Desulfitobacterium hafniense DCB-2: one gene and its partner. The protein of the gene in region 1 interacts with the protein of each later gene in a pairwise test. Links are inferred from orthologs where the notes say so. Each region holds a gene or a part of one and is shown on either strand. Other genes may lie near its edges. The genes, in order: tpiA and pepT.

Region 1 (8,971 bases):
CTAGACCTGCTAGGACAGCCCATATAGGCGTTGAAGCAAAATCCATTGTCAAAAAACCCCCCTAAATAATGAAAATTTTTATATTATGTAATGAGCCAGGTGTCCCCCAAATACTAATTCAGTTTCCGTTTGGCGCCATTAAAATTACAACTTGGGATTGTTCATTATTGATTTTGGTAAGGTAATGGATATTTTTTTTAAAGGATTATCTTTCTGCGATGATCTTCTATTTCTACGGAAGCTGAATAAAGGGAGCAGGGGACCTGGCCTTATTTCATGAGCCAGGCTACCCCCAGAGAACTCAGCAAAAATATTGCAGCTGAAGCTATGCTAACTTTTTGAAAGACAGCGTCCAAGCCCTTCTTTTTCCCAAAGAAGGATTCGCTGGCACCACCAATAGCTCCCAAACCTGCACTCACACCGGATTGAAGTAAAACCGTTGCGATCAGGCCTAAGGAGCTAAGAACTAATATTACGGTTAGAAAAATCACCATACCTATTCACCTCCTCAATCTATTGAAAACCAATCGGAAGCAATCGCCTGCCTATACCAGGTAAACCGCCACTTCTCCCCTGTTTTAAGACACAGAGAGGGTGTGGCGGTCATTCCCTATGGTTTTAGCCAGTACCGCTATTTTAGCATAAAAATTTGACAAATGGCAATAGTCTATACCCTAGCTGTCAATATATGGCCTTTAACGGCCCAGAGCCTCATGGCCCGGGTAAACTCCGGTTTCCCCCAGCTCTTCCTCGATGCGGAGAAGCTCGTTATATTTTGCTACCCGTTCTGTCCGGGCGGGAGCTCCTGTTTTAATCTGTCCCGCATTCACAGCGACAGCTACATGAGCCATGGTCACATCCTCGGTCTCCCCGGAACGATGGGAGATGACCGTTGTGTAACCGGCACGTTTGGCCATCTCAATGGCATCCAGCGTTTCGGTTAGGGTTCCGATCTGATTGAGTTTAATTAAAATCGAATTGGCGCATTTTTCTTTGATGCCCCTGGCCAAGCGGGCGGGATTGGTGACAAACAGATCATCCCCGACCAGCTGAATCTTGCTTCCCAGTTTCTCGGTAAGCTTTTTCCATCCTTCCCAGTCTTCTTCGGACAAACCATCCTCGATGGAAACGATGGGGTACTTTTCAACCAGCTCTTCGTAGTAGGCAATCATTTCATCCGCCGTCTTGGTCAGGCCTTCTCCTTCAAGATGATACTTGCCATCACGATAAAGCTCCGTAGCCGCTACATCCAAGGCCAGAGCGATATCTTTGCCAGGTGTGTAGCCGGCACGCTGGATAGCGTCCATAATAGCCAGGAGGGCATCGGCATTGGATTCCAGGCTGGGAGCAAACCCGCCCTCATCCCCAATGGCAGTAGCCAGTGACTTTTCCTTAAGAACAGCTTTCAGACTATGATACACTTCGGTTCCCATTTGCAGAGCTTCGGCAAAGCTCTTGGCACCGACAGGCATGATCATAAACTCTTGAATATCCACATTATTATCGGCATGCTGACCACCGTTGAGGATGTTCATCATGGGGACGGGGAGTTCTTTGGCATTAACCCCGCCCAAGTATTGATAAAGAGGAAGCCCGACGCATTCCGCAGCCGCTTTGGCATTCGCCAGAGAAACCCCCAGAATAGCATTGGCTCCCAGCTTGCCCTTGTTTTCAGTGCCATCCAGAGCAATCAGCTCCCGATCGATAGCCGGCTGGTCAAAGGGGTTTAATCCTTCCAATTCCGGAGCAATCACCTCATTGACATTCGCTACGGCTTGAAGAACGCCTTTACCCAGAAAACGGCCTTTATCCCCATCTCTCAGTTCAACGGCCTCAAAAGCACCTGTGGAAGCACCGGAAGGAACAGCCGCCCGGCCCATGGAACCGTCCTCCAAAAGAACTTCCACCTCAACGGTAGGATTGCCGCGGGAATCCAAAATCTCCCGTCCATAAATCTCTTCGATATAACTCATAGGGTTTACCTCCTAAATAGTATTCAACAAATCAAGGACTTTCCAGTCATCTCCTGGGGCTGCGGAATCTCCAGCAGCCGGAGCATGGTCGGCGCCACATCCCGCAGGGCCCCGCCTTCCCGCAGGGTTTTACCCTTAAGCTGATCATTAACCAGGATCAAGGGCACCGGATTGGTGGTATGGGCCGTTAAGGGCTGGCCGGTTTGCAGGTCCACTTTTGCTTCCGCATTGCCATGATCGGCGGTTATAATGACGGTTCCCTGGCGCTCTAAAACCTGGGGAACGATTTGCCCGATACACTGATCCACCGCTGCGATGGCTTTGACCGTAGCCTCAAACTCTCCTGTATGACCCACCATATCCGCGTTGGCAAAGTTCAGAATGATCACCTCATCCTCTTCTCTTTCCAGACGCTTTAAGAGCTCCTCGGTAATTCCATAAGCACTCATTTCCGGCAACAGATTATAGGTAGGGACTTGAGGAGAAGGAATAAGACAGCGGGTTTCCCCAGGACAAGGCTCCTCTACTCCACCATTAAAAAAGAAGGTGACATGGGCGTATTTTTCTGTCTCAGCGATGCGCAGCTGCTTTTTCTGATGTTTGGCCAGAACCTCCCCCAAGGTATTGTCTAAGTTCTGAGCCGGAAAAGCCACGGCCGCCCCTTTCAGCTTATCGTCATATTCGGTCATACACACATAATGGAGTTGCAAAGGTCTTCCCCGGTCAAAGCCGGTAAATTCTTCATCCAAGAGAGCATAAGAGATCTCCCGGGCCCGATCGGAGCGGAAATTGAAGAAAATAAAACTGTCACCGTCCCGAAGGGGTCCCACAGCCTCCCCTGCCGAGTCGACAATGACTGTAGGTGCCACAAACTCATCCGTGACCCTGACATCATAGGATTGTTCAATGGCTGCCAAAGAATTAGGCGCTTTCAGACCTTCCCCATTCACTAAAGCCCGGTAACCCTTTTCCACCCGTTCCCAACGTTTATCCCGATCCATCATATAATAACGGCCGCTGACGGTGGCCACCTGGCCAAGGCCTAATTCCCGGCATTTGCTATTAAGTTGGGTCATGAACCCTTTGGCACTTTGGGGCAGCACATCCCGGCCGTCCAACAAGGCATGGATGAATACCTTTTTAACCCCCATGGTTTTGGCCATAGCCAGGAGGGCGAAAAGATGTTCACTATGGGAGTGAACCCCTCCATCGGAGAGCAGCCCCATCAGATGCAGAGCATTGGGCCCATCCTTGACCCGTTCCATGGCTTCCTGCAAAACCGTATTCCGGGCAAACTCACCGGTCCTTATGGCTTGGGAAATCCGGGTGAATTCCTGATAGACCACCCGGCCTGCCCCAATATTCAAATGCCCCACTTCCGAGTTCCCCATTTGGCCTGGGGGCAATCCCACTTCCTCCCCGGAAGCAACGATCAGGGTATGGGGATACTCCTCAAGCAGTCTGTCGAAATGGGGCTTGGGGGCCTTAGCCACAGCATTGCCTGCGCTCTGGGGATTATAACCCCATCCGTCCAGAATCATCAAGAGCAGAGGCTTCATAGAACAGCCACCGCATTCTGAACCAATTGGGCAAATCCTTCGGCTTCCAGGCTGGCCCCGCCCACCAGAGCGCCGTCCACATCCGGCTGACTCATGAGCTCACCAATATTGTCCGCCTTAACACTGCCGCCATAGAGGATATTGACCTCATCGGCAACCACACCGGCAATTCCGGCTAAAGTAGAGCGAATCATGGCGCACATCTCCTGGGCATCTTCACTGGAGGCTGTCTTACCCGTGCCGATAGCCCAAATAGGTTCGTAGGCAATGACCACCCGTTTCAAATCATCTGGGGCAAGATCCGTCAGATCCTTTTCCACCTGGCCGCGCACGATTGCAAAGGCCTTGCCTTCTTCCCGGTTGGCTAAGTTTTCACCCACACAGAGAATGGGGGTGAGCCCTGCCTTAAGGGCCGCCTTCACCTTTTTGGCAATCTCCTCATCCGTTTCACGGAGAATTTCCCGGCGCTCCGAATGTCCGAGGATGACATAGGTGCAGGCAACATCCACCAGCATCGCCGCAGAGATCTCTCCCGTATAAGCCCCATCGGGGGCATAAAACATATCCTGAGCCCCAATATGAATGACGCTCTCCTCCAGCTCATTCTTGAGAACATTTAAGGCTGTAAAGGGCGCACACACGACAACATCGATTGCAGTGACTTCGCCAAGCACTCCTAAGAGCTTTACCGCATATTCCTGAGTCTCCCGGAGACTTTTATTCATCTTCCAATTTCCAGCGATAATAGGATGTCGTTTGGCCATGAAATGAGCTCCTTTCAAGATGGGATAAGTTTAGATGTTTTGTAGTGCCGCTATACCGGGCAGGGTCTTGCCTTCCAGGAGCTTCAGGGAAGCCCCCCCTCCTGTGGAGATATGGCTCATTTGCTCCCCTACACCCATTTTTTCTACGGCGGCCACGGAATCTCCACCGCCGACAATGGTCAGACCCGGACATAAGGCCACAGCCTGAGCAACTTTCTCCGTCCCCTTGGCAAATTGTTCCATTTCAAAGACACCCATGGGGCCGTTCCAGACGATAGTCCGGGCCTTTTGTATTCTTGCACTGAACAGTCCGGCACTTTCCGGTCCGATATCCAAAGCCATTTCGTCCTCGGCGATCTCCCGGACAGGGGTGACCCGATAGGGGGCATCGGCTTTAAATTCTTTGGCCGCAACCACATCCTGGGGCAAAAGAATGTCCACCTGGAGTTCCCGCCCTTGCTCAAGAATCTCCTGAGCCAGGGATAATTTATCTCCTTCCACCAGGGACTTACCCAGAGAATAGCCCTGGGCTTTCAGGAAGGTATTGGCCATGCCGCCGCCAATGATCAAAGCGTCCACTTTATGGAGCAGGTTCTCAATGACCCCGATTTTGTCACTGACCTTGGCTCCGCCAATGATGGCCACAAAAGGCCGCTCCGGATTCTCCAGAGCCTTGCCCATACTTTCAATTTCCTTTTGGAGGAGAAAGCCGGCCACCCCGGGAAGATGATGAGCGATTCCTTCTGTGGAAGCATGAGCCCGGTGGGCTGTACCGAAAGCATCGTTAACATACACTTCAGCTAAGCGGGCTAATTGCTTGACAAACTCCGGTTCATTCTTTTCTTCCTCGGCATGATAACGGACATTTTCTAGAAGAAGGACTTCACCTTCCTGCAGCTGAGCTGCTGCTTTCTCTACCTCCGGACCGATACAATCGGTCGCCATGGCCACCGGTCGCTTGAGCAATTCACCAAGACGTTTGGCCACCGGAGCCAGGGAATAGTTCGGATCCGGTTTTCCCTTGGGACGTCCCAAATGGGAAGCGAGGATAATTTTAGCCCCTTCGTCAATCAGATAGTGAATGGTAGGCAGAGCCGCCCGAATCCTCGTGTCGTTGGTAATATTGCCATGGTCATCCATAGGTACGTTAAAATCAACCCGCACAAAAACACGTTTTCCTTGTACCGCAATGTCTTTAAGCCCTTTCTTATTCATCATTAAGTATTTTCTCCTTTCCTCTTTCGCTTAATCGTTTTTAAACTATATCTTTTCTTTAAACTTGCTATTTATGTCTATATGTATGCCAACAGCAATTTCATATCAATTCAACCTGTCTAAGTTTAGCACTTTCTATCATCTTAGTATACCGCTCCAAGGAAAATTCTACTCTTAAGACCAAGCCCATCATAACCTGGGCAATATTAAAGAAAACCCGGCTTCGCCGTGCCTTAAACCCATGCTCTCAAATGAGGCGAAGTCGTTGGTTGCACTTATGCTTAGAAAGTATACAGCGCAAGCTTATACTTTCTGGCAGTGTAACAAAAGAGTTACTGTTATTATTCAGCACCCTTTTCTAAAATTCCTTCCTTATCCCTGCCCATCCGCACCAATCTGCGGCTGCTCGCCAGCGGCTAATAGCGTTTCCGCAGCGCCGTGGACGGAATCCCCAGTTCATCCCGGTATTTTGCCACAGTTCGTCGTGAAATCTCCATATTCTTTTCTTTAAGAATCTCGGAAAGCTTTTGATCGGAATACGGACTCTTGGGATCCTCGGCGGCAATGATCTCTTTCAGGGCTTGTTTAATTCCTTCCGTGGCCATGCCCTGTTCACTGCCCAGCCCCGTAGCAAAAAAGAACTTAAACTCAAAAATCCCCCGGGGGGTTTGGATATATTTATTAGCCGTAGCCCGGCTGACCGTGGACTCGTGGACCCCGATCTCTTCCGCAATGTCTTTGAGATTGAGGGGTTTTAAACAGCGGATGCCCCGCCGCAAAAACTCTTCCTGGCGTCTGATAATAGCATCCGCAACCTTATAAAGAGTGAGCCGTCTTTGCTCGATACTGCGAATCAGCCAGGCTGCCGCATTGAGTTTCTGCTCGACAAATTTGCGAATCTCTGATTCATTATTCTGACTTAAGGCTTTGCGGTAGACCTGATTAATTCCCAAACGGGGTACGGTCACATCATTGACCAGGATAATATATTCGCCCTCAACCTCTTCAACCACAACGTCGGGAACGATATAGCGCACCTCGCCGGTCCCGGCAAAGCTCCGGCCGGGTTTAGGATCCAGGGTGCGGATTAAATCGGCCATATCCTGAACCTGACTGGGGGTAATTTTGAGCTGGGCGGCGATCCTCTGCAAACGACCGGCAGCTAAATCCTCCAGATACTTAAGAAATTCAGGCAGCTCCGGAGGGTAGTCTGCCAGCAGGGGAAGCTGCAGCAACAGACATTCTTCCAAGCTTCTTGCCCCCACCCCCAAAGGGTCCAGCCCTTGAATCACCGCTAAGCCTTTTTCCACTTCCTCAAGGGGAAGCTGGAGCTGCTTCCCTATTTCCTCTAAAGAAAGGGTTAAATAGCCGTTATCGTCCAAATTGCCGACAATATATTCAAGCAGCTTCTGGGACATGGGAACCTTTTGAATATGAATCTGTTCCAGCAAATGCTCCTGAAGGGAAGGACCTGCCGCTAAAAAAGGCTCAAAGCGGGTGCTTTGCCCGGCGTCCGGGTCATACTCCTTGCTGATGCGTTCTTCCTGATGTTGAAAATACTCTTCCCAGTTCATATCCCAGGGCCCTTCCTCCGCCCCCTCGTTCTTCTCTTGAGCCGGGGAATCTTCCTGGGTATGATCCGCGCTTTTGTCGGCGGAATCGTCAATCACATCGAGAAGAGGGTTTTCCAGCATCTGCTGCTCCACATAACCGGAGAGTTCTAAAGCGGATAACTGTAAAACGGCAATCGCTTGACGCAACTCCGGCGTCATGATCAACTTCTGTGTCTGCTCCAGGTTCAAGCCATATCCTATGCGCACATTTATCCTCCTTTCCTGACTCGTTTACTCTGTTCCTCCAGCTTTTCGGCAAGCTCATCGATCTTGCGCATCCGGTGATTGACTCCCGATTTGCCTACCTTGGGGACCAGCATCTCCCCTAACTCTTTCAAACTGGCATCAGGATATTCCAGCCGCAGCTCGGCAATTTCCCGCAGCGGCTCCGGCAAGGCCTGCAAACCGATGGTATTGGCTACCCTTTGGATATTCTCCACTTGCCGCACTGCCGCGTCCACCGTCTTATTAAGGTTAGCCGTTTCACAGTTGACCAGGCGGTTGACCTGATTGCGCATGTCCTTGAGCACACGGACATTCTCGAATTCCAACAGCGCCCGGTGGGCGCCGATAAAGCCCAGAAATTCAACGATATGCTCACTCTCTTTAATATAGACCACATGCCAGTTTTTACGCATGCTGACCTTGGCCCCCAAATGAAATTTATTAAGCAGCTTGCTTAAGGCCTCAGCATGGAGAGGATCATTGGTGATAATCTCCAGATGGTACGTTCCCTCGGGATTATTGATGGAGCCTCCGGCCAAAAAGGCCCCGCGCAGGTAGGCTATTCTATCGCATTTCTTTTTCACCAAAACGTTAGGAATACCCGGTAATATCTCCCCCTCTTCATCCAGAAGCCCCAGCTGCTGAAGATCCTCTAAGGTCCGGGGATAGATTTTTACCATGTAGGAGTTATTCTTTTTTAAGCGCAGTTTCCTCCGCACCATAATATCCACCGGCAATCCCAGCAGGTTTTTGGCCAAACGATACACTTTACGCGCCACCGGGGCACTTTCCGTGATCACATTCAAAGCATAGGAATGGTTGGCAATCTGCAATGTCCCATCCATCCGCACTAAGGCAGCCAATTCGGCCAGATTGCAGCATCGCTTCCCTTCCTCGATCCGAGCCAGCTCATCTTTGGTTTCAGCACTAAAGGACATTTTTTCACTTCCTTTACCAGTACTTCACAGCCCCAGGGTCAAAGCACTAGGACTCTTCTCTCAGCTTCTGGTTCAGCAAATATGAATCCACTAAAGCAATCCGCTCTCCCATGGGTTTTAAACTAAAAAGCAAGCGAATCAGGAGCCGCGCCAGACGGTCCGAGTGGTGGCGCAGGGTATCCCCTTCCTGCAGAAGGTCCGCTTCCACATACTTAGCTCCCAGCCACTCCACACTATCCCTGTTCCCTTGTACCGGATAGGAGCCTTCCTCCTCATAGCGCTTCAGCAGCTCTTCGGGTATCCCTTGTTTATTGGCCACCACCACATCCACAAACCCGGCGCCGCAGTGATCCATAAGGGATTGGAGATGGTCCGAGACCTGGAATTGGTCCGTCTCCCCCGGTTCAGTCATGATATTGCAGACATAAATACAGGGAGCATCCACTTCCTGAATCTTTTCCTTGAGTTCCTTCACCAGCAGATTAGGGAGGACGCTGGTATAAAGGCTGCCCGGCCCTAAAACAATCAGATCCGCTTCTTCCAGGGCTCTTAACGCTTCCGGAACCGGCTGGCAATCCTCCGGCTCCAGATAGACCCGTTTAATCCGCCCTTGAGTATCTCTGACCTGAGTTTCCCCCTTGACGATGGTCCCGTCGGCCAGCTCCGCCGTTAAAACCACCTGCT
Region 2 (9,024 bases), 1.6 Mb from region 1 along the record:
GTGAGTCATATGGATTTAGGGAGACAGGCTCGCAACACGAATTGCCCATAGAAATGAGGTGGCACAGTGGGGGAGTATGTAAGAGAAGAAGTCTACCCGATCATCCAGGGCTTGGATTTATATCTGGCGAAAGGCAAAGCGATTTCCTATAACTCAAGTTCCTTCAATCAGCTCAAATTGAATTTGCGGGAGTATGAGCTTTACTTTAATGAAAGACGCTGTGAGAATTTTGATATGGTGGGAACCTACCGGCCTTATCATTTTAATTCGGAGAATTTCGGTCTCTATCTTTATGCGGAAATGTTCGGGATGTATCTCTTAAGTATTCTCAGACAGACCTTGATGACCTTAAGAGAGGCACATACCCTGGCTTTGGATTCTGTTCTCACTCATGTGTCTTTCCATTATCTCATTGAGCGCTACTGTATTTTGCTGGATGATGTGGGAAGGAATAATGAGGGTCTTTACCCAGCTTATAAAAGAAAGATCTATAGTCAGACCTGGGGCACTCAGGATTGTCTTGAAGAAACCCTGGCCAACGCCTTTGTCTTAAAGGCGCACCCCTACTGGACCGATAAGCAGAAGGACTATATTCAATCCGTGTATGCACGGCAGCGGGAAGGGTATATTCAAGCCCACAATCTGAACCCTGTGCATTATCGGGAACTCTACGGTCTTCTGGAAAACCAGCTTAAAGGCCAGAGAAGCGCGCACGAGGTGCCCTCTCTTTATGATTTTGTCCATAAGAACTTACCCTTTCGCTTTATCGGGCTTCCGGTGTATTTGGTCAATGATTGCGGCAAGCTGGAAGAATTCATTCAAATCGTCGAACTCTTATTTCCACAGATATAGAAGTGCTTTTTAGATATAGAAGTGTTTTTAGAGTTTTCATCAGGTGAATGGAAAACCTGAGAAAACCATGAGTTGAAAAAACCGCGTGAGATCAACGATGATTTCACGCGGTTTTATATTGTAAGAAGGGCCCTTTAATTCGAATGCTCTTCGGCATAGAGTTCAATAATCTTGAGGATAACTTCCACGGATTTTTCCATGGCGAAGGTGGGAATAAATTCATAGCGGCCGTGGTAATTATGCCCGCCGGTGAATAGATTAGGGGTGGGCAGGCCCATAAAGGATAAGCGTGAGCCGTCGGTGCCCCCGCGGATGGGCTTGATCAGAGGTTTAACCCCCACCGTCTCCATGGCCTTTTGGGCTTTATCCACAATATGCATCACCGGCTGAATTTTTTCTTTCATGTTTTTGTATTGATCGGTGATCTCGACATGAAAATGTCCCGATCCGTATTTTTTGTTGCACTCTTCCGCTAAATTGAGCATGGTCTCCTTACGCTTGGCAAAAGAGTCTTCAGCAAAATCCCGGATAATGTAGTAAAGGGTGGTTTCTTCCACATCTCCCCGGATATCATTGAGATGATAAAAGCCCTCATAACCCTCGGTGGTGGCTGGTGTTTCCTGAGGAGGGAGTTTGACGATATATTCATTGGCTAAAAGAATGGAATTAATCATTTTGTTCTTGGCATTGCCGGGGTGAACATTTCTTCCTTTTACTTTCACGATAGCTTTGGCGGCATTGAAGTTCTCGTATTCCAGCTCGCCAATGGACCCGCCGTCCACGGTATAGGCAAAATCTGCTCCAAAACCGGCCACATCAAATTGGTCGGCACCCCGGCCGATCTCTTCATCAGGGGTAAAGGCCACACAGATGGTTCCATGCTCAATCTCCGGGTGTGCAGTCAGATAGGCGATTGCTGTCATGATCTCGGCGATGCCGGCCTTATCATCCGCTCCCAAGAGGGTGGTACCATCAGTAGTGATCAGGGTTTTTCCTATGTAATCCAGCAATTCCGGGAAGTCTGCAGGGGAGAGGACCAGATTGTGTTCCGGGTTAAGAAGGATGTCCTGGCCGTCATAATTCTCAACTAACTGTGCTTTGACATCGGTCCCTGAAAAATCAGGACTGGTATCCATATGGGCGATAAAGCCGATGGCGGGGATCGCCTTGGTAGAGTTGGCAGGCAAGGTTCCATAAACATAGCCCTCCTGGATGCGCGCATCCTGCAAGCCAAGCTCTTTAAGTTCTTGTTCAAGAAGCCGGGCTAAGTTCAGCTGCTTCCCGGTGCTGGGGGTGGTTTGGGACTCTTCATTGGATTGGGTGTCGATGGCCGCATATCTGAGAAAACGTTCGATGACACTGGACATGATTAAGCCTCCTCATTCGTTAATAGGGAACTAAATATAGAAATTAGTTAGCCTGGGTTTAATGGTTATATATTAGCTTTTTGGACTAAGACTTTCCAAGACCATGCCGGAGGGTGATACCCCTTGACGTTCAGGGATTGTAGGGTTGAAGATGAAAATTCGCCGGTTTTGAAATCGAGTCAGCTAGCTTAGTAAAAGTCAAAATCAGCGAATTTTTAAACTCACTTGCCATACCTTGGTATTGGCTGACAAGCAGATGAGCATTAAACATTTGTCCTTGAAATACCTAAGCCAGTCGTTAAGATAACTAAAAATAGCCCCCCTGGCAAGGACAAAGGCTATTTTTTAGGTCAATCCCATATGACCGCATCTGCGGACTAAGCTGGCATACCGGCTGAGATGTTAATCCATCGCCGCTTTTGCTATTCCTATTATAACCCTAAAACAGAAAAATATAAAGAGAATTGCTTGGAGGGTATTTTTGCTTTGATTGCTTGACATGTGTCGTGTGAAAGGCTATAGTATTTTTAATGAACGACATAAGTCGTGCAATGGGAGGGGAGGGTCGTAATGGTAACGGCAAATAATGCCCTTGGCAAAAGTGAGTGGTATATCATGGAGAAACTGTGGGAGCTGGCACCCCGCACCTATGTGCAGCTCTGCCATGAATTAAAGGATGATCCGGGCTGGAGTCGCAGTACAGTGCAGACCATGCTGGAACGCATGACTGAAAAAGGTGTTATTCGCTTTGAAGTGGTAGGGCGGGCCAAGCAATATTACCCCAATGTGGCACGGGATGATGTTGCGGTGGCTGAGGCACGTTCCTTGCTTGAACGGGCCTTTGCAGGCTCGGCAAGCATGATGATGAGCACCTTAGTACGGAAAAAGCAGCTTTCCAAAGAGGAGATCAACGAGCTGTACGCCATTTTGCAGGGGGCGGAGGATAAAAATGATTGAAACAGTGATGACCTCTTCCGTTCTGATACTTATTGTTGTCGCTCTGCGGCAGCTGCTGCGTGGCCGGATTTCCTCCCGGCTGCAATATGCGCTGTGGCTGCTTGTGGCGATCCGGCTGCTTCTGCCCTTTTCCTTGTTTGAAAGCCCCATCAGTGTGCTGAACGCTTTGCCCAAACAGCCCGGTGGCTTTGTTACTGTTGTTCCGACTACCATACCTAACCCAGCTACTCTAGCTACTTCATCTAATCCAGCTGTTCCAGCTGATCCTGCCAATCCAATTAATCCAGTTAATCCTGTGAAGGGAATAGAGCCAATCGGAATTCAGACAGCTCAAAATAACAATACCGTCACCAATGCTGCAGCTCATAAGACAGACTACGGAGCGATGGCAACTTATCTCTGGTTGGGCGGAATTTTGGCCAGCGGCGGGGTTTTTGTCATGGCCAATGTTCGCCTGAGCCGAAAGCTCAGACGAAGCCGGCAGCGAGTACATAATGCCTCTTGCCCGCTGGCTGTCTATGTCACCGAGGATTTGCCGTCTCCCTGTTTGTACGGATTGTGGAAACCTTCTATCTACCTGACACCTCCCAGTCTCGCCGATGAACAGAGAATAACCCATGTGATTGCCCATGAGTTGACTCATTACCGACATGGTGACCACATTTGGTCTCTTGTGCGCGTTTTATGTCTTTGTATTCATTGGTTCAATCCATTAGTGTGGCTTGCTGTGGTGCTATCCCGCCAAGACAGCGAGCTGGCCTGTGATGAGGGAACCCTTCGTGTACTGGGTGAAAAAAACCGCATGGCTTACGGCAAAACTCTCATCGAGATGATGACTGCATCGCCAAAGCCTGCGGATCTGTTCTACTGTGCCACCACCATGACAGGAGGTAAGGGAGAAATAACCGAGCGCATCAAACGGATCGCCCAGCAACCGCGCATGCTGGGGATCACCGTAGTTGCGGTGCTGCTGATTGCCGCTGTCGCTATAGCGGGTACCTTTGGCGGAGCTCATAGTGAAGCTGCAACCGGGGAACTGAGCCCTGCCGAAGCCCTCTGGAGAGAGCGTACAAACTATGTGGGTGATAATTCCGCTGTTGGCCGACTGATTGGTTTGTTGCCTGTACCGGAGGGTGTGCAGTACGATCACTTTAAGCTGCACACCGGTGAGCAGCCTTACGACATTGAACTTGTTTACTCAGTTTCTTCCGAGGTACTTAAGCAGTATGATACGGAAGAAGCCAGACAAGACAATCCTTTTCGCCAAAATGCCCTGATCCTGCTGGCCCTGGTTGATAATGCCGGAGGTATTCGCGCTACATTAACTGATGGCCAGCGTGAAGTAGGCTTTATCAATGGTCGTGAATGGGCGGATTATACGGTTGGTGAGGATGTCAGAAATTATGCCGAAAGCCCTGAAAAGTTGCAGGAGCTGATGGGTTTTTCCTTTGCCTCCGGGGCGGCAACTCAGGTCAGAACGCATATTGAAGGAGGAACCCTTGTTTATGATAGCTCCGGAATTGTCATTAAAGATATCGAAAGCCAGAATCTCCACGGTTTTAATATCAAAGGAAAAGTCATGCTCATCAGCGATCCTAAGCGGGTTACATTAGCCGTTACTGAGGAAATCGGCACAGTTGAAGAAAAACTCACGGATATGGTAAGCCGTTCAGGTGCCATCGCCGGCATCAATGCCGGCGGGATTTACCTTTCCCTTGAGGAGGGTAATGAAGTCTTTCCCGACGGCATTACGGTGCAGAACGGGGAAGTCGTTTACAATAATGCCGGGGATCAAGCAGTCGAGTTCATTGGTCTTGATGCCGAAGGTAAACTAATTACTGGACCTATGAATGTTCAGGAGATTAAAGAAAAGAATATTCAGGAAGGGGTAGGATTTTCCCCACCTTTAGCTGATAATGGGACGACCTTAGTCAGGGAGGGGAAGCCTGCCGTCCCCGGGGACGGCGGCTGGGGGATTGCCCCTCGTGCCGGAATCGGCCAGCGTGCAGATGGGACCCTTATTTTTATGGTGATCGATGGACGTGATCCTGATTGGAGTATCGGGGCAACCCTAAAAGATATGGAGAATCTCTTTTTAGAGTATGGTGCCGTAGAAGCGGTTAATCTGAGTGGCGGCTCCATGGTGGAGATGGTTTATGATGGCAAGGTATTGAATAAGGTCAGCAATATTTTTGGCGAACGACCCATCCCCACCGGATTTGTCGTGATGCCTTAATTGAGAAAGGTGCAAATGTTGTTTTCATTAACTACCGTAACTTAAAAAGGAGGATGTATTATGCCCCATATCGCAGTTAATCTTTATCCCGGACGGGATCGTGATACCAAGCTGGAGATTGCCAACAAGCTGAAAGACTTGATGGTAAGGGAACTCAATTTTCCACCTGACTCGATTTCAGTGTCGGTTGTAGAAATTGAACCGGACAATTTCGTAGAGACAATTCAGCAAAAATATGATGGCAAGGATTTATATATTTCTTCTCGTGCTGTGAAAACATCGACATAGCTAATCATAGTTTGAAAGATTATTGTTAGAGTAGATCGACTCCCTATAACGGAGCCGGTCTGCTTTTTTCGCGTATTCCTCAAACATCTCAGTCAATGTCTGGCATCAATAGAATTAATCTGTGATCCGGTTTAAATATGGCTTATGGATTTGCAGTTCACTGGAGCTCATAGAAATGATATACTTAAAGTTAGTGTGTATAAAACATGGCTCGGTATATCTGCTGCCTATTTATATTATTAAACTATAAGGGGAATCAAAATGAATCTGTTAACTGCTGAGTCCCTAACCAAGAGTTATGGAATTAAGCCTTTATTCCAGGATATTTCCTTAGGCATAGAGGAAGGTCAAAAAATTGGTATTATCGGGGTCAACGGAACAGGGAAATCCACCTTGCTGAAGATTCTGGCCGGCTTGGAGCAGCCGGATCAAGGGCAGATCACGACCAATAATGAGCTGCAGTTGGAATATCTTCCCCAAGAGCCCGACTTCGATCCCGAGGCTACGGTATTGCAGCAGGTTTTTAAAGGCAATTCCCCGCTCATGAAGCTGCTTAGGGACTATGAAACGGCCCTGGAACGGCTGAATCAAGATCCCAACAGCGAAAGTTACCAAAATACCCTGCTCCAGCTAGGCCAGAAGATGGACAGCCACAATGCCTGGCAAATCGAGAGTGAGGCTAAAGCCGTTCTCACTAAGCTGGGGATAACCCAGTTTGATATTCCTGTCGGGACACTGTCCGGAGGACAGCGTAAACGGGTGGCTTTAGCCGGTGCACTGATTCAGCCTTCAAATGTATTGATTCTGGACGAACCTACCAACCATATCGATAATGAGATGGTGGATTGGTTGGAGAATTACTTGCATAAGCTTAAGGGTGCTCTTTTGATGGTCACTCATGATCGCTATTTTCTTGATCGGGTGGCGAATCGAATTTTTGAACTGGATCGGGGAAAACTTTATGCATATCCAGGTAATTACAGCCGTTTTTTAGAATTAAAGGCAGAGCGGGATGAGCAGGAGGAAGCCACAGAAAGGAAACGGCAAAATATCCTGCGCAATGAGCTGGCCTGGATTCGCCGGGGAGCTAAAGCACGCACCACCAAGCAAAAAGCACGCATTGATCGGTTTGAACAGCTTCAAGCTGATCAGCCTGAAGAGAAGACCGGGAAAGTGGAAGTTTCTGCAGGAGCAGCCCGGTTGGGAAAAAAGGTCATCCAGTGTTCTCATCTGCGTAAATCATATCCCGGCTCAGGGACGGTTATTGATGATTTCAGCATCATCCTGGCTAAATATGATCGAATCGGGATCATTGGCCCCAATGGCAGCGGCAAGTCAACCCTGTTAAATATTTTGGCTGGGCGGATGCCAGCCGATGCCGGAGAGATCGAATGGGGGCCCACAGTAAAGCTGGGGTACTTTGCTCAGGAATACCGGGAGTTTGAACCACAGACTAAAGTGATCGATGTGATTAAAGCCGTGGCGGAAGTGATTCCAACTTCTGATGGAGGGGTCCTGACGGCCTCGCAAATGCTGGAACGCTTCCTTTTCACTCCTGCCCAGCAATGGACTCCCGTTGAAAAGCTCTCCGGAGGAGAGAAGCGGAGACTTTATCTGCTGCAGGTTTTGATGAGCTCCCCTAATGTGCTGCTGCTGGATGAGCCGACCAATGATCTGGATATTCAAACCCTTAGTATTCTTGAAGATTATTTGGAGGATTTTCCCGGAGTGGTGATCACGGTATCCCATGACCGCTTTTTCCTGGATAGGGTGGTAGATCAAATTCTGGCCTTTGAGGGCCAAGGAAGAATCCATTTCGCCATTGGGAACTATACAGACTATAGGGAACAGCTGGCCAGGCGGATTGCGGAGGAGCAGTCCTCAAGAGAAGCCCTCTCTAAGACGCAGAAGCTGAACGGCCAAAACTCGAGGCTGGGTGAAGCTGAGGCTGCCGGGCATCAGGCCAAGCCAAAAGAGCGCCCGGTGAAAATGAGCTATAAAGAGCAACGGGAGTATGAACAGATTGAAGACAGAATTGCCGGTCTTGAGGGTCAATTGGAACAAGTGGATCAAGACATGGCGGAAGAGGGAAGCAATTACGGTAAATTGAATGAGCTGATGAAAGCAAAAGAAGACTTGGAGAAGCAGCTGGAAGAATCTCTGGAGCGCTGGACCTATCTCAGTGAACTTGCCGAGGAGATTGCGGGTCGTAAAGCCCCCTAAGAGTAATGGAGCAAAAAAACCGGAGGTATATGGCAATGGATAAAAATATAGAGCTAATGAAAAAGCTCATCGAAGAGAAGAAGAAAAAAAGTGCTCAGCAAGGCGGACCCAATAAGGCTGCTGCTAAGTTAGGGCAAGCCCGCGGCGGGATCAAGAGCCATAAAAAAGGCGGGCTTTTTGATAAGTAGATCTGGATATTGCCCGTGGATTGACATAGGGTTTATAATAGTTTGATAGAAAAATGGAGGAGTGGGTATCATGCTCATTGTACTAGCATATTTGGCGGCCAATGTAGCAGCTAATTTGTCGGTAACCTATTTTGGCCCGATCTCAACACCGATTAATGCATTTTTGCTGATTGCGTTTGACTTAGTCGCCCGGGATAAGCTCCATGAGCAATGGAGCCGCAAGCATCTCTGGCCGAAAATGCTTCTTTTGGTGGGAACCGGTGCTTTACTGTCCTGGTTTATCAATCGCAATGCCGGGCCCATCGCCGTGGCCTCGTTTATCGCTTTTTTGCTTACCGGTATTACGGACACTGCCGTTTACCAGGCCTTAAGGAAGCATCCCCGCTTTGTCAAAGTCAACAGTTCCAATGTTGTTTCTGCGGCGGTGGATTCCATCGCTTTTCCGACCTTGGCCTTCGGGATGTTTATTCCCTATGCTGTGTTTGGGCAATTTTTTGCCAAGGTGTTCGGGGGTTATATTTGGTCCCTGATTCTGTTCAGAAAAGACAGGCCAAAATTGGATGATGGCTTAAAGACCACCTGATCTTAAAAGCCACTTGAATTATAAGGAGAGAAGGAGCTCAGTCATGAAAAAAGCGGTAGTATTGCTTTCAGGCGGCTTGGACAGCACGACCTGTATGAGCGTTGCCCATAAGGCCGGGTATGAGTTGTATCCTTTATCCTTTGATTATGGACAAAGGCATCAACGGGAATTGGAGGCAGCCAAAGCGGTCGCCCAATACTATAAGGTCAAAGAGCATCGGCTCATTAAGATTGAACATGTGGGAGGCAGTGCCTTAACGGATGCCTCCATTCAGGTTCCTGATTACACAGAGGATGGCCAAATCCCCGTGACCTACGTTCCCGCCCGCAA

The links.
Region 2: the proteins of tpiA (region 1) and pepT interact in binary tests that used the Escherichia coli proteins (3 or more experiments, as listed by UniProt). The link is inferred for Desulfitobacterium hafniense DCB-2 from one-to-one orthologs.

What each region holds. Positions count from the first base shown.
Region 1 is NC_011830.1:5,031,122-5,040,092, forward strand. The notes cover bases 2,413-5,211. They hold tpiA (triose-phosphate isomerase), read right to left. Parts: upstream 4,297-5,211; coding sequence 3,529-4,296; downstream 2,413-3,528. Other genes in these bases: gpmI (2,3-bisphosphoglycerate-independent phosphoglycerate mutase), read right to left, coding at 2,413-3,532; DHAF_RS23530 (phosphoglycerate kinase), read right to left, coding at 4,327-5,211. In the rest of the region: DHAF_RS23505 (sodium-translocating pyrophosphatase), read right to left, coding at 1-46; preprotein translocase subunit SecG, read right to left, coding at 270-494; eno (phosphopyruvate hydratase), read right to left, coding at 696-1,973; more of gpmI, read right to left, coding at 1,997-2,412; more of DHAF_RS23530, read right to left, coding at 5,212-5,514; rpoN (RNA polymerase factor sigma-54), read right to left, coding at 5,928-7,331; DNA-binding protein WhiA, read right to left, coding at 7,334-8,287; DHAF_RS23545 (gluconeogenesis factor YvcK family protein), read right to left, coding at 8,334-8,971. UniProt on the Escherichia coli protein: Involved in the gluconeogenesis. Catalyzes stereospecifically the conversion of dihydroxyacetone phosphate (DHAP) to D-glyceraldehyde-3-phosphate (G3P).
Region 2 is NC_011830.1:3,443,767-3,452,790, reverse strand. The notes cover bases 104-2,955. They hold pepT (peptidase T), read right to left. Parts: upstream 2,220-2,955; coding sequence 987-2,219; downstream 104-986. Other genes in these bases: DHAF_RS16100 (BlaI/MecI/CopY family transcriptional regulator), read left to right, coding at 2,790-2,955; DHAF_RS16110 (hypothetical protein), read left to right, coding at 104-852. Also shown: more of DHAF_RS16110, read left to right, coding at 67-103; more of DHAF_RS16100, read left to right, coding at 2,956-3,176; DHAF_RS16095 (M56 family metallopeptidase), read left to right, coding at 3,169-5,412; DHAF_RS16090 (tautomerase family protein), read left to right, coding at 5,473-5,700; DHAF_RS16085 (ABC-F family ATP-binding cassette domain-containing protein), read left to right, coding at 5,962-7,923; DHAF_RS26125 (hypothetical protein), read left to right, coding at 7,959-8,111; DHAF_RS16075 (VUT family protein), read left to right, coding at 8,182-8,694; 7-cyano-7-deazaguanine synthase QueC, read left to right, coding at 8,738-9,024. UniProt on the Escherichia coli protein: Cleaves the N-terminal amino acid of tripeptides.